Regions from separate parts of the Neobacillus sp. DHD-1R genome, predicted to be linked through region 1. Evidence: a T-box and tRNA genes for the amino acid it is inferred to sense, from the RefSeq annotation. Region 1 holds a T-box; the other regions hold tRNA genes.
What was found. A T-box is a leader RNA that pairs with one kind of tRNA and senses whether it is charged. The one in region 1 lies ahead of serS (serine--tRNA ligase), so its partner is inferred to be a tRNA-Ser.
Positions count from the first base shown of each region.

Region 1 (7,006 bases):
GTTGCAGCCAATGTTGATGCAATTGTCCTTGATACCGCTCATGGACATTCAAAAGGCGTTCTTGATATGGTGAAGGAAATAAGAACAGCGTATCCTGATTTGACAATTATTGCTGGTAACGTGGCAACGGCTGAAGCGACTAAAGCTTTAATTGAGGCAGGAACTGACGTGGTTAAAGTAGGAATTGGACCTGGCTCTATTTGTACAACAAGGGTCGTTGCAGGTGTCGGCGTTCCACAAATTACGGCTGTCTATGATTGTGCTGCAGAAGCAATGAAGCACGGGAAGACCATTATTGCTGATGGCGGTATTAAATATTCAGGCGATATCGTAAAGGCGTTAGCTGCAGGCGGCCATGCGGTTATGCTGGGCAGTTTATTGGCTGGCGTAACTGAAAGCCCTGGGGAGACAGAAATCTTCCAAGGACGCCGCTTTAAAGTGTATCGCGGTATGGGCTCGGTTGCGGCAATGGAAAAAGGATCAAAGGATCGTTATTTCCAAGAGGACAATAAAAAGTTTGTGCCAGAAGGTATTGAAGGTCGGATTCCTTATAAAGGACCATTAGCTGAAACCATTTACCAGCTTGTGGGCGGTATACGTGCTGGTATGGGTTATTGTGGTACAAAGGATCTCCATGACCTAAGAATGAATGCACAGTTTATTAGGATGACAGGGGCCGGCTTAAAGGAAAGCCATCCACATGATGTTCAAATTACAAAAGAGGCACCAAACTATTCACTATAGAAACATAAAAGACAGAGAAGCACTTACTTCTCTGTTTTTTAATGTATGATAAGGAAGCATAAAATCCTCGAGAATTGTCCAGTTCCAGCGCCCTAGCGGCTAGTGTCCTTCGCTCTCCGCCCTACGATAAGTCAACATCGAATCGCCTCCGGCTCTTCTTGTTTCCTTTATCTCAGTTGGAGCGCTCCATAAGGAAGGCATCGGCAGCATTGGCATCGCACGAAGGGAAAGCGTAAGCTTTTCCGAGGAGGCCATACGCCGCTGACCAGGGCGCTGACCAGGGCGCTTGCGCTTTTCTTGAGTGAAATTAGACCTAGTAAATTTAATCAAATTCATAAAATATGCCATAAGATGGTGCTATGCTCCGTCTATGATTTACTAGGCAGTTATGTTAAAATAACGAAAGTGTATAAATTGCTTGGAGGGCGTAAATAGTGAACAAACATTTTTATCAGAAATGTATTGCCAGTGCAATGGCAATAATCATGTTTTTTGGCCTTTTTGCGGGTGTCGATAAAGCCCATGCAGAAGCGGCATTAAATGTGAGTGCAGACGGAGCGATATTAGTTGATGGAAAAACTGGTAAGGTTTTATATGAAAAAAATGCTGATAGTGTGCTAGGAATTGCTAGTATGACAAAGATGATGACAGAGTATCTTTTACTAGATGCTATAAAAAACGGTAAAGTGAAATGGGATCAAGAGTATACGGTCAGTGATCTTGTTTATAAAAACTCTCAACATCGTGATCTTTCCAATGTGCCATTACGTGCAGATGGTAAATATAAAATTCGCGAGCTATATGAAGCAATGGCTATTTATTCTGCAAATGGAGCAACCATTGCCATTGCGGAAGTAATTGGCGGTTCAGAAACCAATTTTGTAAAAATGATGAATGCCAAAGCGAAAGAATTAGGTTTAAAAGATTATAAATTTGTAAACTCAACGGGATTAAATAATCGTGATTATCATGGCCAGCATCCTGGGGGAAGCGGGGATGAAGATGAGAACGTGATGTCCGCTCGTGCTGTGGCTAAATTAGCCTTTCATCTCATCAATGATTTTCCAGATGTATTAAAAACGGCTAGTACACCAAGGAAGATTTTTAGAGAAGGTACTGACGATCAAATTAAGATGGATAACTGGAACTGGATGCTTCCAGAATTAACATATGGCTATCAAGGGATGGACGGGCTCAAAACAGGGACAACTGACTTTGCCGGTTATTGTTTTACCGGAACAGCCAGCCGTGATGGAAAAAGATTTATTACCGTCGTTCAAAATGCCAAGGATGCCAGCGGTAAAGGCGGTTATAAAGCCCGCTTTGATGAAACAAGAAAAATGATGGATTATGCGTTCAGTAATTATACGAACGAAGAACTTGTTCCAAAACATTATCAAGTAAAAGGTCATAAAGCCTTGCCTGTTATTAAGGGCAAAGAGGACCAAGTAAAGATTTATACCAAATCTGCTATTAATATGGTTATCCTTAATGGTGAAAAGAAAAACTATAAACCAGTCCTTGTCCTTGATAAAAAGAAAGTCAATAAAAATGGTGAGTTAACAGCCCCTATTAAAAAAGGTGAAAAGGTTGGTTATTTGAAACTAGAACCAAAAAATGGGGAAAAGGTTAGCTTCTTAACAGAAGAAGGTCAGAAAAAGGCACAGGTAGACGTGGTTGCTGCTCAAAATGTAGAAAAAGCCAACTGGTTCGTGTTAATGATGCGTGGTATTGGCAATTTCTTCGGAGATGTTTGGCACGGGATTTCAACAACAGTTAAAGGTTGGTTCTAATCACATCTGTTAAATTTTACCATATGAAAAAGGAAGGATTCTTGTCTTGACAGGAATCCTTTTTTGTTGCTTTAATGATTCTATGGTAAAATAATTCCGATTGATCGCATGGGATTTTTCCTATAGACATTTTTCTTAATATTAAAATAAAGGGGGATTTTAACAAATGAAAACTGGTACTGAAATTGTAAAACGTGGTATGGCAGAAATGCAAAAAGGCGGCGTCATTATGGACGTTGTTAATGCTGAACAAGCAAGAATTGCGGAGGAAGCCGGCGCTGTAGCGGTAATGGCATTAGAGCGTGTTCCTTCTGATATCCGTGCAGCTGGCGGCGTCGCAAGAATGGCTGATCCAAGAATTGTTGAAGAGGTACTAAAGGCTGTTTCAATCCCCGTGATGGCTAAGGCAAGAATTGGTCATATTGTAGAGGCACGTGTGCTTGAAGCTATGGGTGTCGACTATATCGATGAGAGTGAAGTATTAACTCCAGCTGATGAGGAGTATCATTTAAATAAAAAAGAATATACTGTACCGTTCGTATGTGGCTGCCGTGACCTCGGTGAGGCTGCACGCAGGATCGGTGAAGGTGCTTCTATGCTTCGTACAAAAGGGGAGCCAGGAACAGGAAATATCGTCGAGGCTGTCCGTCATATGCGTAAGGTAAATGCTCAGGTCCGTAAAGTGGCAGGCATGCAAGAGGACGAGTTAATGACAGAAGCAAAATTACTTGGCGCACCATACGAATTGCTGCTTGAAATTAAGCGTCTAGGCCGTTTGCCAGTCGTTAATTTTGCCGCCGGCGGTGTAGCAACACCTGCTGATGCAGCGCTTATGATGCAATTAGGAGCAGATGGTGTATTTGTTGGTTCTGGAATTTTTAAATCAGAAAACCCTGCTAAATTTGCTAGAGCAATTGTGGAGGCAACAACCCATTTCCAAGATTATAAATTGATCGCTGAACTTTCTAAGGATCTTGGAACACCAATGAAGGGGATTGAAATCTCATCACTAGCACCTCAAGATCGTATGCAGGAGCGTGGATGGTAAAATGATTAAAATCGGCGTACTCGCTTTGCAGGGAGCTGTCCGTGAACATATTAACTCCTTAGAAGCATGTGGTGTTGAGGCAGTTGCTGTTAAACACAAAGAAGAATTAGAAGATCTTGATGGTCTTATTCTTCCTGGAGGCGAGAGCACTGCAATGCGCCGCTTAATTGACAAATATGATTTTATGGATGCGCTAAAGGCATTTGCGGCCGCAGGAAAACCAATGTTTGGCACATGTGCAGGTCTTATTCTCTTGGCAAAACAACTGGTCGGCTATAATGAGTCACATATTGGTGTGATGGACATTAAGGTGGAACGTAATTCCTTTGGCCGTCAAGTTGATAGCTTTGAGGCTGACCTTGCGATTAAAGATATAGCTGAAAGCTTTCCAGCGGTATTTATTCGTGCGCCGCACATCGTTGAAGCTGGTGAGAATGTAGAAATTTTGTCCAAGCATAATGACCGCATTGTCGCCGCACGGGAAGGACAATTTCTGGGCTGCTCATTCCACCCGGAATTAACCGAAAACCATGCCATTACCGCTTACTTTGTCGAGATGGTGAAGGAAGCAAAAGCAGAACAACTTGTGTAAAGTACGGATAATATGGTTGCATTTGGTTAATAATTATAGTAAATTATAAAGCAAATCCATAATGATAAAGCAATGAGAGGAACAAGTAACAAGAAATTCACTCTTAAAGAGAGCCGATGGATGGTGTGAATCGGTGTGTGATACTTGTGAATCCCTCCTCGAGCAAGGTATGGAACACCTCCATGAGGTAAGTAAGTACTTTCGGTAGAGACCGTTACATTTTTTGAGGTGGACAGTTTTGGCTGTCAACCAGGGTGGTATCGCGAGTAACTCTCGTCCCTGTTTAGGGGCGGGAGTTTATTTTTTTTTAAAAGGAGTGCAAAAAAATGCTAGATATTAAAGTTTTACGAGCTAATTTTGCAGAAGTAAAAGAAAAGCTGCAGCACCGCGGTGAGGATTTATCTGCTTTAGGACAATTTGAGGACCTAGATTTGAAAAGACGAGAGTTAATCGTTGAGACAGAAAAGTTAAAGAGCAGAAAAAATGAAGTTTCCCAGCAAGTAGCGGCATTAAAGCGTGAAAAGCAGGATGCTGATCATTTGATTACTGAAATGCGTGAGGTTGGCGACCAAATTAAGACGCTTGATGACGAACTGCGCGGGGTAGAAGAGACCTTAGAACAGTTATTATTAAGTATTCCAAACATTCCGCATGAAAGTGTACCTATTGGGGAAACAGAAGACGATAATGTGGAAATCAGAAAATGGGGTCAGGTTCGTGAATTTAATTATGAGGCAAAGCCGCACTGGGATCTTGCCACTGAACTAGGAATCCTTGATTTTGAACGGGCTGGAAAGGTTACCGGCAGCCGCTTTGTCTTTTATAAGGGTCTTGGTGCTCGCTTAGAACGTGCCTTGATCAGTTTCATGCTTGACCTTCATGTGGAGGAGCATGGCTACACCGAAATTTTACCGCCATATTTAGTAAATCGCACAAGTATGACAGGTACAGGGCAATTACCGAAGTTTGAAGAAGATGCCTTTTTAGTTGGAAATGAAGATTATTTCCTTATTCCTACGGCTGAGGTGCCTGTAACCAACTATCACCGTGATGAAATTTTGAGCGGTGCTGATCTTCCCATTCGCTTTGCGGCTTATAGTGCATGCTTCCGGTCTGAGGCAGGCTCTGCAGGACGTGATACAAGAGGATTAATTCGTCAGCATCAATTCAATAAAGTCGAGCTTGTTAAGTTTGTGAAGCCAGAGGATTCTTATGAGGAGCTTGAAAAACTAACTCATGATGCGGAGAGGGTCTTACAGATTCTTGAACTGCCTTACCGTGTGTTAAGCATGTGTACGGGCGATCTTGGCTTTACGGCTGCGAAGAAATATGATCTTGAAGTTTGGCTGCCAAGCTATGGCACGTACCGCGAGATTTCTTCTTGCAGTAATTTTGAGTCCTTCCAAGCGAGACGAGCCAATATTCGCTTCCGTCGTGATCCAAAATCGAAACCAGAGCATGTTCATACATTGAATGGATCTGGCCTTGCGATTGGCCGCACTGTCGCCGCAATTTTAGAAAATAACCAGCAGGAAGACGGCAGTGTCGTCATCCCAACGGCGCTGCGTCCGTATATGGGCAATCGTGAAGTTATCAAACCATTGTAAGAAAAGCGCAAGCGCCCTGATCAGCGGCGTATGGCCTGGAGCGCTCCAACTGAGATAAAGGAAACACGAAGAGCCGGAGGCGCATTCGTGCTTGACTTATCGTAGGGCGGAGAGCGAAGGACACTAGCCGCTAGGGCGCTGGAGCTAGACAATTCTCGAAGCCAAAACTTATAAACTCTTATATAGTAAAAAAATAAAATTCCGGACGAAATAATTTTTTGTCCGGAATTTTTAAAAAGATTGGTTGACGCAGTATGAAATATATGATATATTATCACTTGTCGATACGGAGGAATACCCAAGTCTGGCTGAAGGGATCGGTCTTGAAAACCGACAGGCGGGTCATACCGCGCGGGGGTTCGAATCCCTCTTCCTCCTCCATAAACTAAAACAATCGCGCATAAAATACTGGAGATAGAAAGCTCGTTACATTTGTAACGGCTTTTTTTTGCCTGTTATTCAAAACCCCGGGACTGCCATCTATAAGAAAAGCGGAAGCGCCCTGGTCAGCGGCGTATGGCCTCCTCGGAAAAGCTTACGCTTTCCCTTCGTGCGGTGCCAATGCTGCCGATGCCTTCCTTATGGAGCGCTCCAACTGAGATAAAGGAAACAAGAAGAGCCGGAGGCGCATTCGTGCTTGACTTATCGTAGGGCGGAGAGCGAAGGACACTAGCCGATAGGGCGCTGGAGCTGGACAATTTTCGGAGATTTTTATACTTTCTTATCTTATAAAAAGAAAGCACATATTGGATTAACCAATATGTGCTTTTTCTATTTTTAGAATATTATTTAACTTCTCTTCCACAGCACGGCAAACGTTTAGGGCATCGGCCTTACTTTTAACCACGTCTGTGTTGTCCATATCAATGACTAACACTTCACTAGCTGTATATTGATTCATGACCCACTCATCATAGCCCTTCCATACTTCAAAGTAGTACTCTTTCAGTTCAGGGTTGATTTCAAAGCTTCTGCCGCGAGCCATAATACGATCAATGACCGTATCAAAGGATCCTTTTAAGTAAACCATAATATCTGGCGCCTTTTTTGGAAGTTCATTCAGTTCTTCCAACATATTATCAACAAGGTCTTCGTAAATTTTAAATTCCAAGTTGGAGATTCTGCCTAGGTTTTTATTTACATAAGCAAAATACCAGTCTTCATAAATGGAACGGTCTTGAATGGTGTAAATCGGTTCACGCCAATTGATGCATTCTTTCAC
Region 1 is NZ_CM173232.1:5,388,779-5,395,784, reverse strand. It holds gene guaB (IMP dehydrogenase) at 1-744, shown strand, start outside; gene AC3ANL_RS26645 (serine hydrolase) at 1,218-2,537, shown strand; gene pdxS (pyridoxal 5'-phosphate synthase lyase subunit PdxS) at 2,704-3,585, shown strand; gene pdxT (pyridoxal 5'-phosphate synthase glutaminase subunit PdxT) at 3,587-4,177, shown strand; T-box leader at 4,241-4,461, shown strand; gene serS (serine--tRNA ligase) at 4,504-5,784, shown strand; tRNA gene AC3ANL_RS26625 (tRNA-Ser) at 6,073-6,165, shown strand; gene AC3ANL_RS26620 (deoxynucleoside kinase) at 6,536-7,006, opposite strand, start outside.

Region 2 (7,006 bases), 1.3 Mb from region 1:
GTTCAGAACGTCGTGAGACAGTTCGGTCCCTATCCGTCGTGGGCGCAGGAAATTTGAGAGGAGCTGTCCTTAGTACGAGAGGACCGGGATGGACGCACCGCTGGTGTACCAGTTGTCTTGCCAAAGGCATCGCTGGGTAGCTATGTGCGGACGGGATAAGTGCTGAAAGCATCTAAGCATGAAGCCCCCCTCAAGATGAGATTTCCCATAGCGTCAAGCTAGTAAGAACCCTGAAAGATGATCAGGTTGATAGGTCAGAGGTGGAAGCGTGGCGACATGTGGAGCTGACTGATACTAATCGTTCGAGGACTTAACCAAATAGAAAAGCGGAGGCGACTGGTCAACTTCGACAGACGTTGGAGAGCCGGCACTGCAAATCCTGGTTTTGGATTTGAAGGGACGGATCGAAACGGCCGAGAAGTTAGGAGCCGCAGCTGGACAATTTTTAAAGCGAACTTGAGTTTTACAACACTTCTTCTAGATTATTTAGTTTTGAGGGAATGAAAAAATTTAAATTTCCTCTTGAAAAATATAAAAAAGACATTATAATAAAATAGTGTCGAATAAATAGTCTGGTAATTAAGGCGAGAAGGTCACACCCGTTCCCATACCGAACACGGAAGTTAAGCTTCTCAGCGCCGATGGTAGTTGGGACACGCGTCCCTGTGAGAGTAGGACGTTGCCAGGCTGTTATATGGAGGATTAGCTCAGCTGGGAGAGCATCTGCCTTACAAGCAGAGGGTCGGCGGTTCGATCCCGTCATCCTCCACCATAATAAATTTTCAATCTGTTTGCCGGGGTAGCTCAATTTGTAGAGTACGACCGAATATGCTTCCTGAAAAAACTTCAGCATACTGACCGAGTAGCTGCTTGAATATTCATTCTGAGGTCAGGATGACGGCAACAAGAACAGCGTGTTCAAACTTAATAATTTTCCAAACTACATGCCGGGGTAGCTCAATTGGTAGAGCAACTGACTTGTAATCAGTAGGTTGGGGGTTCAAGTCCTCTCGCCGGCACCTTTAGTACGAGCCATTAGCTCAGTTGGTAGAGCACGTTCGAGTAAGCTTCTATGAAACAGCTTCAGGGCACACGCCGAGTTGCTGCTTGAATAAGCTTACTGAGGTGTGGGCATCCGGCGAAATAAGTGATTAGTGTATTATATTAGTACGAGCCATTAGCTCAGTTGGTAGAGCATCTGACTTTTAATCAGAGGGTCGAAGGTTCGAGTCCTTCATGGCTCACCATAATAAATTTATATGCGGGTGTGGCGGAATTGGCAGACGCACCAGACTTAGGATCTGGCGCCGCAAGGCGTGGGGGTTCGACTCCCTTCACCCGCATCAAGATTTTTGCAATAGCAAATAACATAATGCGGAAGTAGTTCAGTGGTAGAACATCACCTTGCCAAGGTGGGGGTCGCGGGTTCGAATCCCGTCTTCCGCTCCAAAATGCCGGGGTGGCGGAACTGGCAGACGCACAGGACTTAAAATCCTGCGGTAGGTGACTACCGTACCGGTTCGATTCCGGTCCTCGGCACCATTTACAATAAAGTTATATGCGCCCTTAGCTCAGCTGGATAGAGTGTTTGACTACGAATCAAAAGGTCGGGAGTTCGAATCTCTCAGGGCGCATTTTTACGGGAAGTAGCTCAGCTTGGTAGAGCACTTGGTTTGGGACCAAGGGGTCGCAGGTTCGAATCCTGTCTTCCCGACCATTCAATTCATTCCTTTATGGGGTCTTAGCTCAGCTGGGAGAGCGCCTGCTTTGCACGCAGGAGGTCAGGGGTTCGATCCCCCTAGACTCCACCATAAAATAATTTGATATTTGGCGGTGTAGCTCAGCTGGCTAGAGCGTACGGTTCATACCCGTAAGGTCGGGGGTTCGATCCCCTCCGCCGCTACCATTTTATAAATGAACTTCAACTTGGACCTTTAGCTCAGCTGGTTAGAGCAGACGGCTCATAACCGTCCGGTCGTAGGTTCGAGTCCTACAAGGTCCACCAGTAATTTTATATTTAACACGGAGGAATACCCAAGTCTGGCTGAAGGGATCGGTCTTGAAAACCGACAGGCGGGTCATACCGCGCGGGGGTTCGAATCCCTCTTCCTCCTCCATATATTTATTATTATTGTCGCGGGGTGGAGCAGTCTGGTAGCTCGTCGGGCTCATAACCCGAAGGTCACAGGTTCAAATCCTGTCCCCGCAATATGGTCTGGTAGTTCAGTTGGTTAGAATGCCTGCCTGTCACGCAGGAGGTCGCGGGTTCGAGTCCCGTCCAGACCGCCATTTTATTGCACAGTAGCTTAAGTTAGTAGAACAGATTGTTCACATCATTGAATTAGCTTCTGCAGCAAAGGTCCTACCTCAATTTTCTTGTAGGTAAGAGTAATATGTTGGCTCAGTAGCTCAGTCGGTAGAGCAAAGGACTGAAAATCCTTGTGTCGGCGGTTCGATTCCGTCCTGAGCCACCATTTTTCAATTAAATAGTTTTTTATTGTGGCGGCTGTGGCGAAGTGGTTAACGCACCTGATTGTGGTTCAGGCATTCGTGGGTTCGATTCCCATCAGCCGCCCCATTATAAAAAATTGTTTTGCGGGTGTAGTTTACTGGTAAAACCTCAGCCTTCCAAGCTGATGTAGTGGGTTCGATTCCCATCACCCGCTCCAAATTCTTGGGCCTATAGCTCAGCTGGTTAGAGCGCACGCCTGATAAGCGTGAGGTCGATGGTTCGAGTCCATTTAGGCCCACCATAAATATTATTTTTCCGCAGTAGCTCAGTGGTAGAGCTATCGGCTGTTAACCGATCGGTCGTAGGTTCGAGTCCTACCTGCGGAGCCAAATTATGGGGAAGTACTCAAGTGGCTGAAGAGGCGCCCCTGCTAAGGGTGTAGGTCGGGTGACCGGCGCGAGGGTTCAAATCCCTCCTTCTCCGCCATAAAATAAATGGCCCCTTGGTCAAGCGGTTAAGACACCTCCCTTTCACGGAGGTAACACGGGTTCGAGTCCCGTAGGGGTCATATAAAGAACTGATAACAATCTGTTATCAGTTTTTTTTTATACAAATTTATCTTATCGCTGTTTTTATTTTAATGATAAGAACTCATTAACGACTGGGTACATTAAAAAAGAGAAGCCAGGCGTTAATAGTCCTGGATAAACGACCATTGCAATAAAATAACGCCGCTGGGGGTCGTCAAAAGCCCTGATAAACGACCGTGGCTCCCAAAAATCACTGCCGCCGGTCGCCAATAGCCCTGATAAACGACCGTAGTCCCAAAAAATTGCCTCCGGGGGTCGTCAATAGACCTCATAAACGACCGTGGCTCCCAAAAATCACTACCGCCGGTCGCCAATAGCCCTGATAAACGACCGTAGTCCCCAAAAATCACTGCCGCCGGTCGCCAATAGCACATATAAACGACTGGAGCCCCTAAAAATTTCAGCCGCCGGTCGCTAATAGCCCTGATAAACGACCGTGGCTCCCAAAAATCACTGCCGTAGCCGCAGCTGCAATCAACAACTCAAGCACCAAATAGCCTGTTTAATGTCTCCTAGAACCCATATTATCCCTCAAAATCAATATTGCAAGCCCCGCTTCGAAATACCCAGGTCGCCACCTACTCCCATCTAAACTCACAACCAGAAACAGTAGCATCGACACACACAAGCGATGCTGCCCATCAATTATGAGGATCCAAAGACCCTGTCTCGTCCTTAAAGACAGCTTCAAATTAGTTCTATATGCACCCCTTGCCAAGCCTTTAAGAAAAGCGTTTACAACCGTTGGTTATTCATTATGTTAATATAATATTTTCAACGTTGTTTATTTTGAGTTTCTTGTTGGTACCGCTTACATTTCTGCTAATTCCCTTAACTTTATGACGTTCATTTTATTAATGTTTAAATAATTTTTTTGCTTGAAAATCACTTAAATTTTCAAAAAAACTTTATATCTTTCTGTCGATTGATGGTGAAAATTCGGTCGTATAGTGTCGGAAATTGTCAGAAAAAGTCCTTTGGTGACAACATACCTCATTTATTGTCAGAAAAGATAAAAAAGTTTTCTGAGGCATATGATTCAATACCATTTATAATTGGTCAAAGAAGTACATATTTTCATTGAGGATGAGGAGAGCCATGACAGTGAATACCTTATTTCCAACAGATTATCAGCTGCACTTATTTCATGAAGGTAGCTACTTCCACAGTCATCAGCTTTTTGGCGCTCATATCTTTAAGGATTCCAATCAAGTATATACACGATTTTGTGTATGGGCCCCAAATGCCGCACAGGTGAGGCTCGTAGGCAATTTTAATAATTGGAATGGTGAAGGATATGATCTACAAAAGGTTAATGAAGAGGGAGTCTGGATTATAGTAATAAATCAAGACTTAGAAGGAACCATTTACAAGTATGAAATAATGACTCATTTTGGTGAAAAGCTCCTTAAGGCAGATCCATTTGCTTTTTACTCGGAATTAAGACCCCATACGGCCTCAATTGTCTATTCCTTAAACAATTATGAGTGGCAAGACCTTCACTGGATAAACAGAAGAGAGAAAATGAATGTTTTATCAGATCCAGCGATTATATATGAGGTCCATCTTGGTTCTTGGAAAAAGAAGGCGGATGGCAGTTATTTAACCTATAAGGAATTGGCCTCCGAGCTTATACCATATGTATTGGAGCTTGGGTTTACTCATATCGAAATATTACCGATTGTCGAACACCCGCTAGATGCTTCATGGGGATATCAAGGAACTGGTTATTTTTCAGTGACGTCCAGATATGGTACACCCGATGACTTCAGATATTTTGTGGATCAGTGTCATCAGCAAGGAATCGGTGTCATTCTTGACTGGGTCCCGGGGCATTTTTGTAAAGATGCACACGGTCTCTATCGGTTTGATGGAACACATATATACTCCTATAGCTATGTTCATGATAGAGAAAATGTAATATGGGGAACCGCTAATTTTGATTTAGGCAAAGGTGAGGTACAAAGCTTCCTTATCTCTAATGCCCTCTATTGGATTGACTATTTCCATATTGATGGATTTCGGATGGATGCGGTTGCCAATATTATTTATTGGCCGAATGCCACGGACGGAAAGCGCGAAAACCCTTTTGGAATTCAGTTTTTGAAAAAATTAAATGAAGAAGTCCATGAATACGACCCCCACTTTTTAATGATTGGTGAAGATTCTACTGAATTCCCTCAAGTAACTACACCAGTTCGCTACGGCGGTCTTGGTTTTGATTACAAATGGAATATGGGGTGGATGAATGACATGCTTGAATACATGGAAACCCCGCCATATGGGAGAGCAAAGGTCCATTCAAAGGTTACTTTTTCACTTTTATATGCCTTTTTAGAAAACTTCATGCTGCCGTTTTCTCATGATGAAGTGGTCCATGGGAAAAAGTCGCTGTTAGATAAAATGCCAGGGGATTATTGGGAGAAGTTTGCCCAGCTTAGGTTGTTACTTGGTTATATGTTTGCACACCCTGGTAAGAAACTTTTATTTATGGGGTTTGAACTAGGACAGTTTTCAGAGTGGAAGGACAAAGAACAATTAGATTGGAATTTATTGGAATATGACATGCACCGCAATATTAACACATATGTAAAAGTATTAACGAAACTTTACAAACGGTCGAAGGCACTTTATGAATTAGACCATCTGCATGAGGGGTTTGAATGGATCGATGTAAACAACAGCAGTCAATCTATTTTCTCATTCATACGAAAAGGGAAAAAAGAAGAGGAGCATTTGGTCATGGTCTGCAATTTCACGGGTGTGACCTATCCAGTTTATAAAATCGGTGTTCCGAAAGCAGGGGAGTATCGGGAAATTTTTAATAGTGATCATGAGGATTTCGGCGGATCTGGAATGATAAATAAAAAAATCATTTTGGCGATAGAAGAACCTTTTCATAATCAACCTTCTTCAATAGAAATTGCGATTCCTCCGTTTGGATTTCAAATCATTCGACCAGTTAAAAAACGAAAGGAGCGAAAGGGAAATGGGAAAGAAAAAGTGCGTAGCCATGCTATTAGCAGGAGGGAAAGGAAGTAGGCTTAATTCGCTGACAAGGGATTTAGCGAAACCAGCAGTTCCTTTTGGAGGAAAGTACCGAATTATCGACTTTACATTGAGCAATTGTGCGAATTCAGGAATTGATACAGTAGGGGTGCTAACACAGTACCAGCCCCTCCTTTTGAATTCCTATATTGGAATTGGCAGTGCGTGGGATCTCGACCGTAAAGATGGTGGAGTAACCGTTCTCCCCCCGTACAGTGAGTCATCGGAAGTGAAATGGTACACTGGAACTGCTAGTGCCATCTATCAAAACTTAAATTATTTGAAGCAATATCAACCAGAATATGTATTGATTCTTTCAGGTGACCATATATACAAAATGAATTACGAGAGTATGCTGGAGTATCATATTGAAAAAAGAGCAGATGTTACGATTTCGTTAATAGAAGTACCATGGGTTGAAGCGAGTCGGTTTGGCATTATGAATACAAATGAGGATATGAGAATTACCGAATTTGATGAAAAACCGAGTAATCCAAAAAATAATCTTGCATCGATGGGCATTTATATTTTTAGTTGGAATATATTGAAAGAATATTTAGAAATGGATGAACGGAATCCTAGCTCTAGCCATGATTTCGGCAAAGATGTCATCCCATTGCTTTTGGAAGAAAAGAAGAAATTATTTGCTTATCCGTTTAAAGGATACTGGAAAGATGTTGGCACAGTTCAAAGTCTATGGGAAGCAAATATGGATTTATTAGATGAGAAATGTGAGCTAGATTTGTTTGAACATGACTGGAGAATTTATTCTGTTAATCCTAATCAGCCCCCGCAGTATCTATCTCCAGAGGCCATTGTAAAAGAGTCGCTGATTAATGAAGGTTGTACTATTGAAGGTAAGATCGATAAATCGGTTTTATTTCAGGGTGTATCTGTCGGAAAGAAAAGTATCGTC
Region 2 is NZ_CM173232.1:4,098,315-4,105,320, reverse strand. It holds rRNA gene AC3ANL_RS20330 (23S ribosomal RNA) at 1-318, shown strand, start outside; rRNA gene rrf (5S ribosomal RNA) at 572-688, shown strand; tRNA gene AC3ANL_RS20320 (tRNA-Val) at 697-772, shown strand; tRNA gene AC3ANL_RS20315 (tRNA-Thr) at 947-1,019, shown strand; tRNA gene AC3ANL_RS20310 (tRNA-Lys) at 1,172-1,247, shown strand; tRNA gene AC3ANL_RS20305 (tRNA-Leu) at 1,262-1,343, shown strand; tRNA gene AC3ANL_RS20300 (tRNA-Gly) at 1,375-1,449, shown strand; tRNA gene AC3ANL_RS20295 (tRNA-Leu) at 1,454-1,542, shown strand; tRNA gene AC3ANL_RS20290 (tRNA-Arg) at 1,561-1,634, shown strand; tRNA gene AC3ANL_RS20285 (tRNA-Pro) at 1,641-1,717, shown strand; tRNA gene AC3ANL_RS20280 (tRNA-Ala) at 1,736-1,811, shown strand; tRNA gene AC3ANL_RS20275 (tRNA-Met) at 1,830-1,906, shown strand; tRNA gene AC3ANL_RS20270 (tRNA-Ile) at 1,929-2,005, shown strand; tRNA gene AC3ANL_RS20265 (tRNA-Ser) at 2,025-2,117, shown strand; tRNA gene AC3ANL_RS20260 (tRNA-Met) at 2,136-2,209, shown strand; tRNA gene AC3ANL_RS20255 (tRNA-Asp) at 2,213-2,289, shown strand; tRNA gene AC3ANL_RS20250 (tRNA-Phe) at 2,399-2,474, shown strand; tRNA gene AC3ANL_RS20245 (tRNA-His) at 2,503-2,578, shown strand; tRNA gene AC3ANL_RS20240 (tRNA-Gly) at 2,596-2,669, shown strand; tRNA gene AC3ANL_RS20235 (tRNA-Ile) at 2,677-2,753, shown strand; tRNA gene AC3ANL_RS20230 (tRNA-Asn) at 2,767-2,841, shown strand; tRNA gene AC3ANL_RS20225 (tRNA-Ser) at 2,848-2,938, shown strand; tRNA gene AC3ANL_RS20220 (tRNA-Glu) at 2,949-3,020, shown strand; gene glgB (1,4-alpha-glucan branching protein GlgB) at 4,141-6,084, shown strand; gene AC3ANL_RS20210 (glucose-1-phosphate adenylyltransferase) at 6,032-7,006, shown strand, end outside.
Region 2: it has a tRNA-Ser gene. The T-box ahead of serS (serine--tRNA ligase) is inferred to sense a tRNA for this amino acid. The anticodon was not compared.

Region 3 (7,006 bases), 640 kb from region 1:
ACCAAGAGGCTTGCCTCTTGGGGTTGTAGGACACTCAACATGGAGTTACAAAGGAACGGGGTAAATGAAGCGATCTGGAAAGGTCCGTCATAGAAGGTAAAAACCCTGTAGTTGAAACTTCGTTCCCTCCTGAGTGGATCCTGAGTACGGCCGGACACGAGAAATCCGGTCGGAAGCAGGGAGGACCATCTCCCAAGGCTAAATACTCCCTAGTGACCGATAGTGAACCAGTACCGTGAGGGAAAGGTGAAAAGCACCCCGGAAGGGGAGTGAAATAGTTCCTGAAACCGTGTGCCTACAAGTAGTCAGAGCCCGTTCATGGGTGATGGCGTGCCTTTTGTAGAATGAACCGGCGAGTTACGATCCCATGCAAGGTTAAGTTGAAGAGACGGAGCCGCAGCGAAAGCGAGTCTGAATAGGGCGAATGAGTATGTGGTCGTAGACCCGAAACCAGGTGATCTACCCATGTCCAGGGTGAAGTCCAGGTAACACTGGATGGAGGCCCGAACCCACGCACGTTGAAAAGTGCGGGGATGAGGTGTGGGTAGCGGAGAAATTCCAATCGAACTTGGAGATAGCTGGTTCTCTCCGAAATAGCTTTAGGGCTAGCCTCACGTAGTAAGAGTCTTGGAGGTAGAGCACTGTTTGGACTAGGGGCCCTCATCGGGTTACCGAATTCAGACAAACTCCGAATGCCAAAGACTTATCCGTGGGAGTCAGACTGCGAGTGATAAGATCCGTAGTCAAAAGGGAAACAGCCCAGACCACCAGCTAAGGTCCCAAAGTATACGTTAAGTGGAAAAGGATGTGGAGTTGCTTAGACAACCAGGATGTTGGCTTAGAAGCAGCCACCATTTAAAGAGTGCGTAATAGCTCACTGGTCGAGTGACTCTGCGCCGAAAATGTACCGGGGCTAAACGTATCACCGAAGCTGTGGATTGACATCAACGATGTCAGTGGTAGGAGAGCGTTCTAAGGGCGTTGAAGCTAGACCGTAAGGACTGGTGGAGCGCTTAGAAGTGAGAATGCCGGTATGAGTAGCGAAAGATGAGTGAGAATCTCATCCACCGAATGCCTAAGGTTTCCTGAGGAAGGCTCGTCCGCTCAGGGTTAGTCGGGACCTAAGCCGAGGCCGAAAGGCGTAGGCGATGGACAACAGGTTGATATTCCTGTACCACCTCTTTATCGTTTGAGTGATGGGGGGACGCAGGAGGATAGGGTAAGCGCGCTGTTGGATATGCGCGTCTAAGCAGTTAGGCTGGTAAGTAGGAAAATCCGCTTACCGTGAAGGCTGAGCTGTGACAGCGAGGGAAATTTAGTACCGAAGTTCCTGATTCCACACTGCCAAGAAAAGCCTCTAGCGAGATAAAAGGTGCCCGTACCGCAAACCGACACAGGTAGGCGAGGAGAGAATCCTAAGGTGAGCGAGAGAACTCTCGTTAAGGAACTCGGCAAAATGACCCCGTAACTTCGGGAGAAGGGGTGCTCTTTGGGGTGAATAGCCTCGAAGAGCCGCAGTGAATAGGCCCAGGCGACTGTTTAGCAAAAACACAGGTCTCTGCGAAGCCGCAAGGCGAAGTATAGGGGCTGACGCCTGCCCGGTGCTGGAAGGTTAAGAGGAGGGGTTAGCGCAAGCGAAGCTCTGAATCGAAGCCCCAGTAAACGGCGGCCGTAACTATAACGGTCCTAAGGTAGCGAAATTCCTTGTCGGGTAAGTTCCGACCCGCACGAAAGGCGTAACGATCTGGGCACTGTCTCAACGAGAGACTCGGTGAAATTATAGTACCTGTGAAGATGCAGGTTACCCGCGACAGGACGGAAAGACCCCGTGGAGCTTTACTGTAGCCTGATATTGAATTTTGGTACAGCTTGTACAGGATAGGTAGGAGCCTGAGAAGCCGGAGCGCTAGCTTCGGTGGAGGCGTCGGTGGGATACTACCCTGGCTGTATTGAAATTCTAACCCGCACCCCTGATCGGGGTGGGAGACAGTGTCAGGTGGGCAGTTTGACTGGGGCGGTCGCCTCCTAAAGAGTAACGGAGGCGCCCAAAGGTTCCCTCAGAATGGTTGGAAATCATTCGTAGAGTGTAAAGGCACAAGGGAGCTTGACTGCGAGACCTACAAGTCGAGCAGGGACGAAAGTCGGGCTTAGTGATCCGGTGGTTCCGCATGGAAGGGCCATCGCTCAACGGATAAAAGCTACCCCGGGGATAACAGGCTTATCTCCCCCAAGAGTCCACATCGACGGGGAGGTTTGGCACCTCGATGTCGGCTCATCGCATCCTGGGGCTGTAGTCGGTCCCAAGGGTTGGGCTGTTCGCCCATTAAAGCGGTACGCGAGCTGGGTTCAGAACGTCGTGAGACAGTTCGGTCCCTATCCGTCGTGGGCGCAGGAAATTTGAGAGGAGCTGTCCTTAGTACGAGAGGACCGGGATGGACGCACCGCTGGTGTACCAGTTGTCTTGCCAAAGGCATCGCTGGGTAGCTATGTGCGGACGGGATAAGTGCTGAAAGCATCTAAGCATGAAGCCCCCCTCAAGATGAGATTTCCCATAGCGTCAAGCTAGTAAGAACCCTGAAAGATGATCAGGTTGATAGGTCAGAGGTGGAAGCGTGGCGACATGTGGAGCTGACTGATACTAATCGTTCGAGGACTTAACCAAATAGAAAAGCGAAGGCGACTGGTCAACTTCGACAGACGTTGGAGAGCCGGCACTGCAAATCCTGGTTTTGGATTTGAAGGGACGGATCGAAACGGCCGAGAAGTTAGGAGCCGCAGCTGGACAATTTTTAAAGCGAACTTGAGTTTTACCACTTCTTCTGCATTATCTAGTTTTGAGAGAATGATCTCTCTAATTTTATAGTCTGGTAATTAAGGCGAGAAGGTCACACCCGTTCCCATACCGAACACGGAAGTTAAGCTTCTCAGCGCCGATGGTAGTTGGGACACGCGTCCCTGTGAGAGTAGGACGTTGCCAGGCACTGCCCCTTTGGGGCTATTATTTTGTCAAAAATGAATACCGGCCCCTTGGTCAAGCGGTTAAGACACCTCCCTTTCACGGAGGTAACACGGGTTCGAGTCCCGTAGGGGTCACCATTTGGAGGATTAGCTCAGCTGGGAGAGCATCTGCCTTACAAGCAGAGGGTCGGCGGTTCGATCCCGTCATCCTCCACCATTTACTATTTAGTAATTTTGCGCCCTTAGCTCAGCTGGATAGAGTGTTTGACTACGAATCAAAAGGTCGGGAGTTCGAATCTCTCAGGGCGCATTTTTACGGGAAGTAGCTCAGCTTGGTAGAGCACTTGGTTTGGGACCAAGGGGTCGCAGGTTCGAATCCTGTCTTCCCGACCAGTCGAAGTATTGTTATAATATGTGTGTTTGGCGGTGTAGCTCAGCTGGCTAGAGCGTACGGTTCATACCCGTAAGGTCGGGGGTTCGATCCCCTCCGCCGCTACCAAATGGTTTATTTTAATAATGGAGGAATACCCAAGTCTGGCTGAAGGGATCGGTCTTGAAAACCGACAGGCGGGTCATACCGCGCGGGGGTTCGAATCCCTCTTCCTCCTCCATAATATTTTTTATTGTTTTTTATTGTCGCGGGGTGGAGCACGTTCGAATATGCTTCTTCGATTACTCTACAGCGCAACGATTGAGCTGCTTCTTGGCTATGCTTTCCGAAATCGGGGCGGTCATTAACGAAATATGGAGCATGCTTCAAACTAAATATTTTTTATTGTCGCGGGGTGGAGCAGTCTGGTAGCTCGTCGGGCTCATAACCCGAAGGTCGCAGGTTCAAATCCTGCCCCCGCAATTTGGTCCGGTAGTTCAGTTGGTTAGAATGCCTGCCTGTCACGCAGGAGGTCGCGGGTTCGAGTCCCGTCCGGACCGCCATTTTATTCCAAGTAGGTTTCCTACTATTAATATATATAGATTTTGGCGGTTGTGGCGAAGTGGTTAACGCACCTGATTGTGGTTCAGGCATTCGTGGGTTCGATTCCCATCAGCCGCCCCATTTTTATTATTATTGGGCTATAGCCAAGCGGTAAGGCATCGCACTTTGACTGCGACATGCGTTGGTTCAAATCCAGCTAGCCCAGCCTTTTTATATATTGCGGGTGTAGTTTACTGGTAAAACCTCAGCCTTCCAAGCTGATGTAGTGGGTTCGATTCCCATCACCCGCTCCATAATGAATATGGGCCTATAGCTCAGCTGGTTAGAGCGCACGCCTGATAAGCGTGAGGTCGATGGTTCGAGTCCATTTAGGCCCATCTGAAAAAAATATTGTAGGTGATTGGTACCGTGTGCATTAACACGGGAATCAGTCACCTTTTTTTATTTTACTTAGAATTTTTTATAAAATTCTATTGCAAAAACGCTTTCATTGGGTTTATAATATCAATAAATCGATTTACTAAACCGATTTACTAAACCGTTTTATAATAAATGTTCATCATAGAAAGGATCTTCGTTATGAAAAAAGTGATTGTCCCGTTAAATGCTTTTGATAGGAAGGCAGTATTAGAAAATGGGCAAGCATCCTATGTTGAGCTGATCGCTCAGGCGGGAGCCTATGGGTTAGAAATTCGTCGTGAATTGTTGCCGAATGAGAATCTGCAGCTCGATAAAATAAAAAGTGAAATAGATAAATTTGGACTCTTCACTGTTTATTCTGCTCCGATTGAATGCTGGAAAGAGAACCACCAGCTAAATGAAGAGCAATTAAGTGAAATTTTTAAAGAAGGAGTCTTGCTTGGTGCCAAGTGGATAAAGGTTTCACTCGGATATTTTCAAAAAGGAGAATCCAGTGTTACTGAACTTGCTGCTTTTCTAAAGCAAAAGCCTGAAATTCAATTACTGGTCGAAAACGACCAAACAATACACGGAGGAAATATCAGTCAGTTACAAGCATTTTTTGAAAGCGTTGTCGAACAGGATGTTTCGGTTAAAATGACCTTTGATGCTGGGAACTGGTATTATTCCGGTCAGGATGTTGAGGAAGCATTGAGTAAGCTGGCTCCCTATGTCGTGTATCTTCATTTAAAACAGGTGGAGGTAAAGAATGATACCTTCGTTACAGTGCCACTTCAATCTGAAGGTGAACACAGCTGGAAGAAAGTAATGAGGAGCTTACCGGGTGACATTATGAAAGCACTGGAATTTCCAATCGTGCCGAACAAGAAAACAAAGGATTTTATTAAAATGATTAATGATTTGGTTAAGGAAAGCGAGGCGTTAACAACGTGCAACAGCTAGATGTAGTTACCTTTGGCGAAGCAATGGCCATGTTTATCGCCAATCAGCCAGGACCCTTGCATGAAGTCAGTCAATTTACCCGTGAGCTTGCTGGGGCAGAAACCAATGTTGCAATTGGCCTTTCAAGACTGGGTCTACGGTCTGGCTGGGCTAGTAAAGTAGGAAACGATGCTTTTGGCAAGTTTATAATTGATAGACTCAAAAATGAAAACGTCAACATTGATCATGTCTTGGTTGATGAAAATTATCCAACTGGATTTCAAATGAAATCAAGGGTGTTGAAAGGAGATCCCGAGGTCCAATATTTCCGAAAAGGGTCAGCTGCAAGTCACATGAGTGTAGACGATTTTAATGAAAAGTATTTTCTAGAGGCAAAGCATATGCATATGACGGGGATTCCTTTGGCCCTTTCTGAGCAAGTAAGAGATTTTTCAAAACATGCACTAGCATTTATGAAAAAAAGCGGCCGAACTGTTTCGTTTGACCCAAATTTACGTCCTAGTCTTTGGGAATCACAACAAGAAATGATAAACCACATTAATGAAGCTGCATTCCAAGCAGATACTGTCTTGCCTGGCATTACAGAGGGACAGCTTTTGACTGGCTACAAAGAGCCCCGTGATATAGCATCCTTTTACCTTACAAAAGGCGTTAAGCTGGTAGTGATTAAGCTTGGTGAGGCCGGGGCATTTTATAAAACAACGAAAGAAGAAGGAACAGTTTCCGGCATTAAAGCGGAAAAAGTCGTTGATACGGTTGGCGCTGGTGATGGCTTTGCTGTTGGTGTCATCAGTGGATTAATGGAAGGGCTTTCGGTCCAAGAGGCTGTCTTAAGAGGGAATGCAATTGGTTCCTTGGCGGTTCAAGCACCAGGGGACAACGATGGATACCCAACAAAAGAAAAGCTTTTAAATTATATTGAAATAAATTTACAGGGAGTGAATTGAGATGATACAAACAATGACAAAAAAGCGCTGGCTGCGTCTTATTCCTATTGCTTTTATTACTTACAGTCTTGCTTACCTTGACCGGGCCAACTATGGATTTGGTGCGGCTTCTGGATTAGCTGAGGATCTTCACATTACTGCAGGAACTTCATCTTTACTTGGTTCGCTATTCTTCTTAGGATATTTCTTTTTCCAAGTGCCTGGTGCGGCATTTGCCGAGAAAAAGAGCGCTAAAGTACTAATTTTCTGGTCATTGATTGCTTGGGGGTTATTAGCTTCTTTCACAGGTATGATTACGAATATTAAATTATTATTTGTGATACGCTTTGCACTTGGAGTCGTGGAGAGTGCCGTTATGCCGTCCATGCTAGTACTTTTAAGTAACTGGTTTACGAAAGCAGAGCGTTCTCGTGCGAATACGTTCTTAATTTTAGGTAACCCGGCAACGGTATTATGGATGTCGATTGTGTCTGGTTATTTAGTGAACTCAGTGGGCTGGAGATGGATGTTTATTGCTGAAGGTATTCCTGCTGTGATTTGGGCATTTATTTGGTGGAAAGTTGTAAATGACAAACCAAGGGATGCAAAATGGTTAACTGAACAAGAAAAGAATGAGTTTGAAAACCAATTAGCAAAAGAACAAGAAGGTATTAAACCTGTAAAAAATTACGGCGAAGCCTTTAAATCAAAACCAGTTATTCTGTTAAGTGCGCAATATTTCCTCTGGAGCATTGGGGTTTATGGGTTTGTGATGTGGCTTCCTTCGATTATTAAAGCCGCTCCAAATATGGATATTGTGAAAACA
Region 3 is NZ_CM173232.1:4,751,500-4,758,505, reverse strand. It holds rRNA gene AC3ANL_RS23530 (23S ribosomal RNA) at 1-2,662, shown strand, start outside; rRNA gene rrf (5S ribosomal RNA) at 2,864-2,980, shown strand; tRNA gene AC3ANL_RS23520 (tRNA-Glu) at 3,022-3,096, shown strand; tRNA gene AC3ANL_RS23515 (tRNA-Val) at 3,100-3,175, shown strand; tRNA gene AC3ANL_RS23510 (tRNA-Arg) at 3,195-3,268, shown strand; tRNA gene AC3ANL_RS23505 (tRNA-Pro) at 3,275-3,351, shown strand; tRNA gene AC3ANL_RS23500 (tRNA-Met) at 3,381-3,457, shown strand; tRNA gene AC3ANL_RS23495 (tRNA-Ser) at 3,477-3,569, shown strand; tRNA gene AC3ANL_RS23490 (tRNA-Met) at 3,738-3,811, shown strand; tRNA gene AC3ANL_RS23485 (tRNA-Asp) at 3,815-3,891, shown strand; tRNA gene AC3ANL_RS23480 (tRNA-His) at 3,937-4,012, shown strand; tRNA gene AC3ANL_RS23475 (tRNA-Gln) at 4,026-4,097, shown strand; tRNA gene AC3ANL_RS23470 (tRNA-Gly) at 4,112-4,185, shown strand; tRNA gene AC3ANL_RS23465 (tRNA-Ile) at 4,196-4,269, shown strand; gene AC3ANL_RS23460 (sugar phosphate isomerase/epimerase family protein) at 4,472-5,254, shown strand; gene AC3ANL_RS23455 (sugar kinase) at 5,242-6,201, shown strand; gene AC3ANL_RS23450 (MFS transporter) at 6,203-7,006, shown strand, end outside.
Region 3: it has a tRNA-Ser gene. The T-box ahead of serS (serine--tRNA ligase) is inferred to sense a tRNA for this amino acid. The anticodon was not compared.

Region 4 (7,006 bases), 2.2 Mb from region 1:
ATTTTGATTTCCTAGTGATGCTCTGAGCAAATCCTTTCTAGAAATCACCCCTGTTAAATGGCCGTCAGCATCAACAGCGTAAAGTGTTCCAACATCCTCTAAAAATAACTGAACAATTGCATCATAAACCGAGGTTGATTTTCCCACCACAATTGGAAGGGCCTTATAATCATTGACCTTCTGATGAAGGTATTTTTCCGCTTGATGCTTATTAGGAAATTTTTCATTATAAAAATATCCTACTCTTGGTCTCGCATCTAAATTTCCTGACATAGTTAAGATGGCAAGATCAGGTCTTAACGCTGCTCGTGATAGTGAAAGCTTTTCTGCAATCTCTTTCCCCGTTATCGGTCCATTTTCTTTAACAATATCCAGGATTTCGTCCTGACGCTTGGTAAGTTTAATCATTACCACCCCCTTAATCACCTTAATATGTTATATTCTATGTATTTATTATAAATGTGTTATACTTATTTGTATATAGTATATAACATTTAATATTAAATCGGTACAATAATTTGAATAAAACATCACAATTAATTAAAATTTTAATATTCTGAATTATATAAACAAACAAAATCCCGTTGCATGAGACGGGATTTTGTTTCTTTTATAAAAATTATGTTTAAATTTTATAGTGATTTGAATCACAATATAAATTCCATCTTTTTTATATACTTAAAAGAGTAAAATTCGAGAGGAGATTTTGATATGCAAGGATTATTTGGTAAGGGTCCAACTGCCCTTTCCGAGGGCTTAAATAAATTAATAAGTGAACATCACCCATTAAGAAACAATATGGAACTTTTAATTTCCTTATGTAATAAAGTTGAGGACGAGCAAGGTACTGCTTTTGAACAATTAATTCAGGAAGTAAAAGAGTTTTTCAGAAACCTAGAGTTTCATTCAGTCCGTGAAGAAGATATCTTATTTCGGATGATGGAAAAATACATTGGCCAACATGGAGGTCCAATAGCTGTAATGGAAGCTGAACACGAACAGGCAAGAGAATTGATCAATGAATTTTTTATAAATACTAAAACCCCTAAAGAAAGTTCAATAGATGACATGATTAAAAATGCAAATCTTATTAATAATGCGGTCAATATTCTTTTACAGCATTTCATGAAAGAAGAACAGGTCCTTTACCCAATGGCAGAGCGGATGTTTACGGAAGCTGAAAAAGAAATTGTTTTCCAAAAGGTTTCAGAATAGCAATTTATTCCAAGCCCAAACTACGATAGGTTGGGCCTTTTCCTTCAAGCGAAGGCGACTTAAAAAAAACAAAAAGGCCTTCAACATATTAGTTGAAAGCCTTTTTGTAACAATTCCCTGATACCGGTGGCCGGGGTCGAACCGACACTCCTCAAGGAACAGGATATTTTAAAATCTGATATTTTTAAAAATATTAAAACATCAATAGTTAACACAATTATTTAGAATAATGTATTGAATCCATCAGAGAGAACAATTTATTGAACTTCTTATAATAATTATTGTTTTATTACCAAACGTATAAATGACTAAGCATCCTTTATTTCGGAATTATTCTGCGACTACGATGAGAATTTTCCCTTTTTTCACATCTTCTTCATATTGGCGAGCTTCTTCTTCATCCAATCCAATCTCCTGTAAGGCCCCGGTTAAACCGCCGGCTTTGGCAGCAGCACCAGATACAGCTCCACCCAGGGTTAATAATAACGGACCTGCCGCTATTATTGGACCGATGCCAGGAAGTGCTAGGGCACTCATTCCTACGAAAAAACCAGCCAATCCGATTATTCCACCAGCCGTTGCCCCTGCAATGATTCCTTCCGTTTCTTTAAGTTTCACTTGGTCACCATTCGATTCCAATCCTTCGATATTTTTTGCTAGAATAGAGATCTGCTCAAAGTTGTAGCCCTTCCTATGTAAATCCTCTACCGCTGTCTGTGCCTGTTTTTCAGTTTCATAAACACCTATGATTCGTTTTTCCATGAGCGATTATCTCCTTTACATGATGTACTAATTAAATTCCCTCTCAGGAAAATTTCAATCATGCAAAATTCTAGAAAATGATCATTAATCTTTAATTTAGTCAACTTCCAGCTTATCGCAGAGAGGATCAGCTAATTGATAATATTCACTTCAACTCGTACTGATACATTCTTGGGGAAATGTATACTTTTGCACCACTCATCGGGCATATAAAAATAAAACAGACTCCAACATAATAGTTAAAGTCTGTTTTCTATTTCGAATTATTTGATACCGATGGTCGGGGTCGAACCGACACTCCTCACGGAACACGATTTTGAGTCGTGCGCGTCTGCCAATTCCGCCACATCGGCAAATATTAAATAAAAATCCCATAGTACAATCAGGAATTTATGAAGAAAAAATTTGGCAGGGGCAGCAGGAATCGAACCCACACCAAAGGTTTTGGAGACCTTTGTTCTACCTTTAAACTATGCCCCTATTTGTGGTGGAGGGGGACGGATTCGAACCGCCGAACCCGGAGGGAGCGGATTTACAGTCCGCCGCGTTTAGCCACTTCGCTACCCCTCCACATATAAAAGAGAATTAAAACTGGAGGAGGAAGAGGGATTCGAACCCCCGCGCGGTATGACCCGCCTGTCGGTTTTCAAGACCGATCCCTTCAGCCAGACTTGGGTATTCCTCCATTTTATAAAAAGGTTAATTGTGTTTAAGTAGCGGCGGAGGGGATCGAACCCCCGACCTTACGGGTATGAACCGTACGCTCTAGCCAGCTGAGCTACACCGCCATAAAATAAATTTTAAAATGTTTGGTGGAGTCTAGGGGGATCGAACCCCTGACCTCCTGCGTGCAAAGCAGGCGCTCTCCCAGCTGAGCTAAGACCCCATAATGGCATGAATTGAATGGTCGGGAAGACAGGATTCGAACCTGCGACCCCTTGGTCCCAAACCAAGTGCTCTACCAAGCTGAGCTACTTCCCGTAAAAATGCGCCCTGAGAGATTCGAACTCCCGACCTTTTGATTCGTAGTCAAACACTCTATCCAGCTGAGCTAAGGGCGCATATAAATTTATTGTAATGGTGCCGAGGACCGGAATCGAACCGGTACGGTAGTCACCTACCGCAGGATTTTAAGTCCTGTGCGTCTGCCAGTTCCGCCACCCCGGCACTATTGGAGCGGAAGACGGGATTCGAACCCGCGACCCCCACCTTGGCAAGGTGATGTTCTACCACTGAACTACTTCCGCAAAAAACTTTGGTGCGGGTGAAGGGAGTCGAACCCCCACGCCTTGCGGCGCCAGATCCTAAGTCTGGTGCGTCTGCCAATTCCGCCACACCCGCATATTCAATTAAGTAAAAAGCATGGTGCCGGCGAGAGGACTTGAACCCCCAACCTACTGATTACAAGTCAGTTGCTCTACCAATTGAGCTACCCCGGCATATTGATTGAAAATATAGTATGGTGGAGGATGACGGGATCGAACCGCCGACCCTCTGCTTGTAAGGCAGATGCTCTCCCAGCTGAGCTAATCCTCCATAAATAACAGCCTGGCAACGTCCTACTCTCACAGGGACGCGTGTCCCAACTACCATCGGCGCTGAGAAGCTTAACTTCCGTGTTCGGTATGGGAACGGGTGTGACCTTCTCGCCTTAATTACCAGACTATAAAATTAGAGAGATCGTTCTCTCAAAACTAGATAATTCAGAAGAAGTGGTAAAACTTAAGTTCGCTTTAAAAATTGTCCAGCTGCGGCTCCTAACTTCTCGGCCGTTTCGATCCGTCCCTTCAAATCCAAAATCAGGATTTGCAGTGCCGGCTCTCCAACGTCTGTCGAAGTTGACCAGTCGCCTCCGCTTTTCTATTTGGTTAAGTCCTCGAACGATTAGTATCAGTCAGCTCCACATGTCGCCACGCTTCCACCTCTGACCTATCAACCTGATCATCTTTCAGGGTTCTTACTAGCTTGACGCTATGGGAAATCTCATCTTGAGGGGGGCTTCATGCTTAGATGCTTTCAGCACTTATCCCGTCCGCACATAGCTACCCAGCGATGCCTTTGGCAAGACAACTGGTACACCAGCGGTGCGTCCATCCCGGTCCTCTCGTACTAAGGACAGCTCCTCTCAAATTTCCTGCGCCCACGACGGATAGGGACCGAACTGTCTCACGACGTTCTGAACCCAGCTCGCGTACCGCTTTAATGGGCGAACAGCCCAACCCTTGGGACCGACTACAGCCCCAGGATGCGATGAGCCGACATCGAGGTGCCAAACCTCCCCGTCGATGTGGACTCTTGGGGGAGATAAGCCTGTTATCCCCGGGGTAGCTTTTATCCGTTGAGCGATGGCCCTTCCATGCGGAACCACCGGATCACTAAGCCCGACTTTCGTCCCTGCTCGACTTGTAGGTCTCGCAGTCAAGCTCCCTTGTGCCTTTACACTCTACGAATGATTTCCAACCATTCTGAGGGAACCTTTGGGCGCCTCCGTTACTCTTTAGGAGGCGACCGCCCCAGTCAAACTGCCCACCTGACACTGTCTCCCACCCCGATCAGGGGTGCGGGTTAGAATTTCAATACAGCCAGGGTAGTATCCCACCGACGCCTCCACCGAAGCTAGCGCTCCGGCTTCTCAGGCTCCTACCTATCCTGTACAAGCTGTACCAAAATTCAATATCAGGCTACAGTAAAGCTCCACGGGGTCTTTCCGTCCTGTCGCGGGTAACCTGCATCTTCACAGGTACTATAATTTCACCGAGTCTCTCGTTGAGACAGTGCCCAGATCGTTACGCCTTTCGTGCGGGTCGGAACTTACCCGACAAGGAATTTCGCTACCTTAGGACCGTTATAGTTACGGCCGCCGTTTACTGGGGCTTCGATTCAGAGCTTCGCTTTTAAGGCTAACCCCTCCTCTTAACCTTCCAGCACCGGGCAGGCGTCAGCCCCTATACTTCGCCTTGCGGCTTCGCAGAGACCTGTGTTTTTGCTAAACAGTCGCCTGGGCCTATTCACTGCGGCTCTTCGAGGCTATTCACCCCAAAGAGCACCCCTTCTCCCGAAGTTACGGGGTCATTTTGCCGAGTTCCTTAACGAGAGTTCTCTCGCTCACCTTAGGATTCTCTCCTCGCCTACCTGTGTCGGTTTGCGGTACGGGCACCTTTTATCTCGCTAGAGGCTTTTCTTGGCAGTGTGGAATCAGGAACTTCGGTACTAAATTTCCCTCGCTGTCACAGCTCAGCCTTCACGGTAAGCGGATTTTCCTACTTACCAGCCTAACTGCTTAGACGCGCATATCCAACAGCGCGCTTACCCTATCCTCCTGCGTCCCCCCATCACTCAAACGATAAAGAGGTGGTACAGGAATATCAACCTGTTGTCCATCGCCTACGCCTTTCGGCCTCGGCTTAGGTCCCGACTAACCCTGAGCGGACGAGCCTTCCTCAGGAAACCTTAGGCATTCGGTGGATGAGATTCTCACTCATCTTTCGCTACTCATACCGGCATTCTCACTTCTAAGCGCTCCACCAGTCCTTACGGTCTAGCTTCAACGCCCTTAGAACGCTCTCCTACCACTGACATCGTTGATGTCAATCCACAGCTTCGGTGATACGTTTAGCCCCGGTACATTTTCGGCGCAGAGTCACTCGACCAGTGAGCTATTACGCACTCTTTAAATGGTGGCTGCTTCTAAGCCAACATCCTGGTTGTCTAAGCAACTCCACATCCTTTTCCACTTAACGTATACTTTGGGACCTTAGCTGGTGGTCTGGGCTGTTTCCCTTTTGACTACGGATCTTATCACTCGCAGTCTGACTCCCACGGATAAGTCTTTGGCATTCGGAGTTTGTCTGAATTCGGTAACCCGATGAGGGCCCCTAGTCCAAACAGTGCTCTACCTCCAAGACTCTTACTACGTGAGGCTAGCCCTAAAGCTATTTCGGAGAGAACCAGCTATCTCCAAGTTCGATTGGAATTTCTCCGCTACCCACACCTCATCCCCGCACTTTTCAACGTGCGTGGGTTCGGGCCTCCATCCAGTGTTACCTGGACTTCACCCTGGACATGGGTAGATCACCTGGTTTCGGGTCTACGACCACATACTCATTCGCCCTATTCAGACTCGCTTTCGCTGCGGCTCCGTCTTTTCAACTTAACCTTGCATGGGATCGTAACTCGCCGGTTCATTCTACAAAAGGCACGCCATCACCCATGAACGGGCTCTGACTACTTGTAGGCACACGGTTTCAGGAACTATTTCACTCCCCTTCCGGGGTGCTTTTCACCTTTCCCTCACGGTACTGGTTCACTATCGGTCACTAGGGAGTATTTAGCCTTGGGAGATGGTCCTCCCTGCTTCCGACCGGATTTCTCGTGTCCGGCCGTACTCAGGATCCACTCAGGAGGGAACGAAGTTTCAACTACAGGGTTTTTACCTTCTATGACGGACCTTTCCAGATCGCTTCATCTACCCCGTTCCTTTGTAACTCCATGTTGAGTGTCCTACAACCCCAAGAGGCAAGCCTCTTGGTTTGGGCTATGTCCCGTTTCGCTCGCCGCTACTCAGGGAATCGCGTTTGCTTTCTCTTCCTCCGGGTACTTAGATGTTTCAGTTCCCCGGGTATGCCATCCATACCCTATGTATTCAGGTAAAGATACTACTCCATTACGAGCAGTGGGTTTCCCCATTCGGAAATCTCCGGATCAAAGCTTACTTACAGCTCCCCGAAGCATATCGGTGTTAGTCCCGTCCTTCATCGGCTCCTAGTGCCAAGGCATTCACCGTGCGCCCTTTCTAACTTAACCTAAAAGGTTTGTTTCTCTTATTAAATAAGAGAGAAAACTAAAATGGCGATTACTCGATGTTTCACTTGCTTCTTCTTACGATTATCTAGTTTTCAAAGAACGAATGTTTTTGAGAGATTGTACTCTCAAAACTAAACAAACAAAAAGCGGTCAACTTCTTATCAGTCCGTAAGGACTGCATTATCCTTAGAAAGGAGGTGATCCAGCCGCACCTTCCGATACGGCT
Region 4 is NZ_CM173232.1:3,209,528-3,216,533, forward strand. It holds gene ccpN (transcriptional regulator CcpN) at 1-408, opposite strand, end outside; gene AC3ANL_RS15535 (hemerythrin domain-containing protein) at 712-1,215, shown strand; gene AC3ANL_RS15540 (general stress protein) at 1,546-1,977, opposite strand; tRNA gene AC3ANL_RS15545 (tRNA-Leu) at 2,249-2,330, opposite strand; tRNA gene AC3ANL_RS15550 (tRNA-Trp) at 2,384-2,457, opposite strand; tRNA gene AC3ANL_RS15555 (tRNA-Tyr) at 2,463-2,547, opposite strand; tRNA gene AC3ANL_RS15560 (tRNA-Ser) at 2,570-2,662, opposite strand; tRNA gene AC3ANL_RS15565 (tRNA-Met) at 2,692-2,765, opposite strand; tRNA gene AC3ANL_RS15570 (tRNA-Ala) at 2,788-2,863, opposite strand; tRNA gene AC3ANL_RS15575 (tRNA-Pro) at 2,882-2,958, opposite strand; tRNA gene AC3ANL_RS15580 (tRNA-Arg) at 2,965-3,038, opposite strand; tRNA gene AC3ANL_RS15585 (tRNA-Leu) at 3,056-3,144, opposite strand; tRNA gene AC3ANL_RS15590 (tRNA-Gly) at 3,150-3,224, opposite strand; tRNA gene AC3ANL_RS15595 (tRNA-Leu) at 3,234-3,318, opposite strand; tRNA gene AC3ANL_RS15600 (tRNA-Thr) at 3,341-3,416, opposite strand; tRNA gene AC3ANL_RS15605 (tRNA-Val) at 3,438-3,513, opposite strand; rRNA gene rrf (5S ribosomal RNA) at 3,524-3,640, opposite strand; rRNA gene AC3ANL_RS15615 (23S ribosomal RNA) at 3,842-6,780, opposite strand; rRNA gene AC3ANL_RS15620 (16S ribosomal RNA) at 6,971-7,006, opposite strand, start outside.
Region 4: it has a tRNA-Ser gene. The T-box ahead of serS (serine--tRNA ligase) is inferred to sense a tRNA for this amino acid. The anticodon was not compared.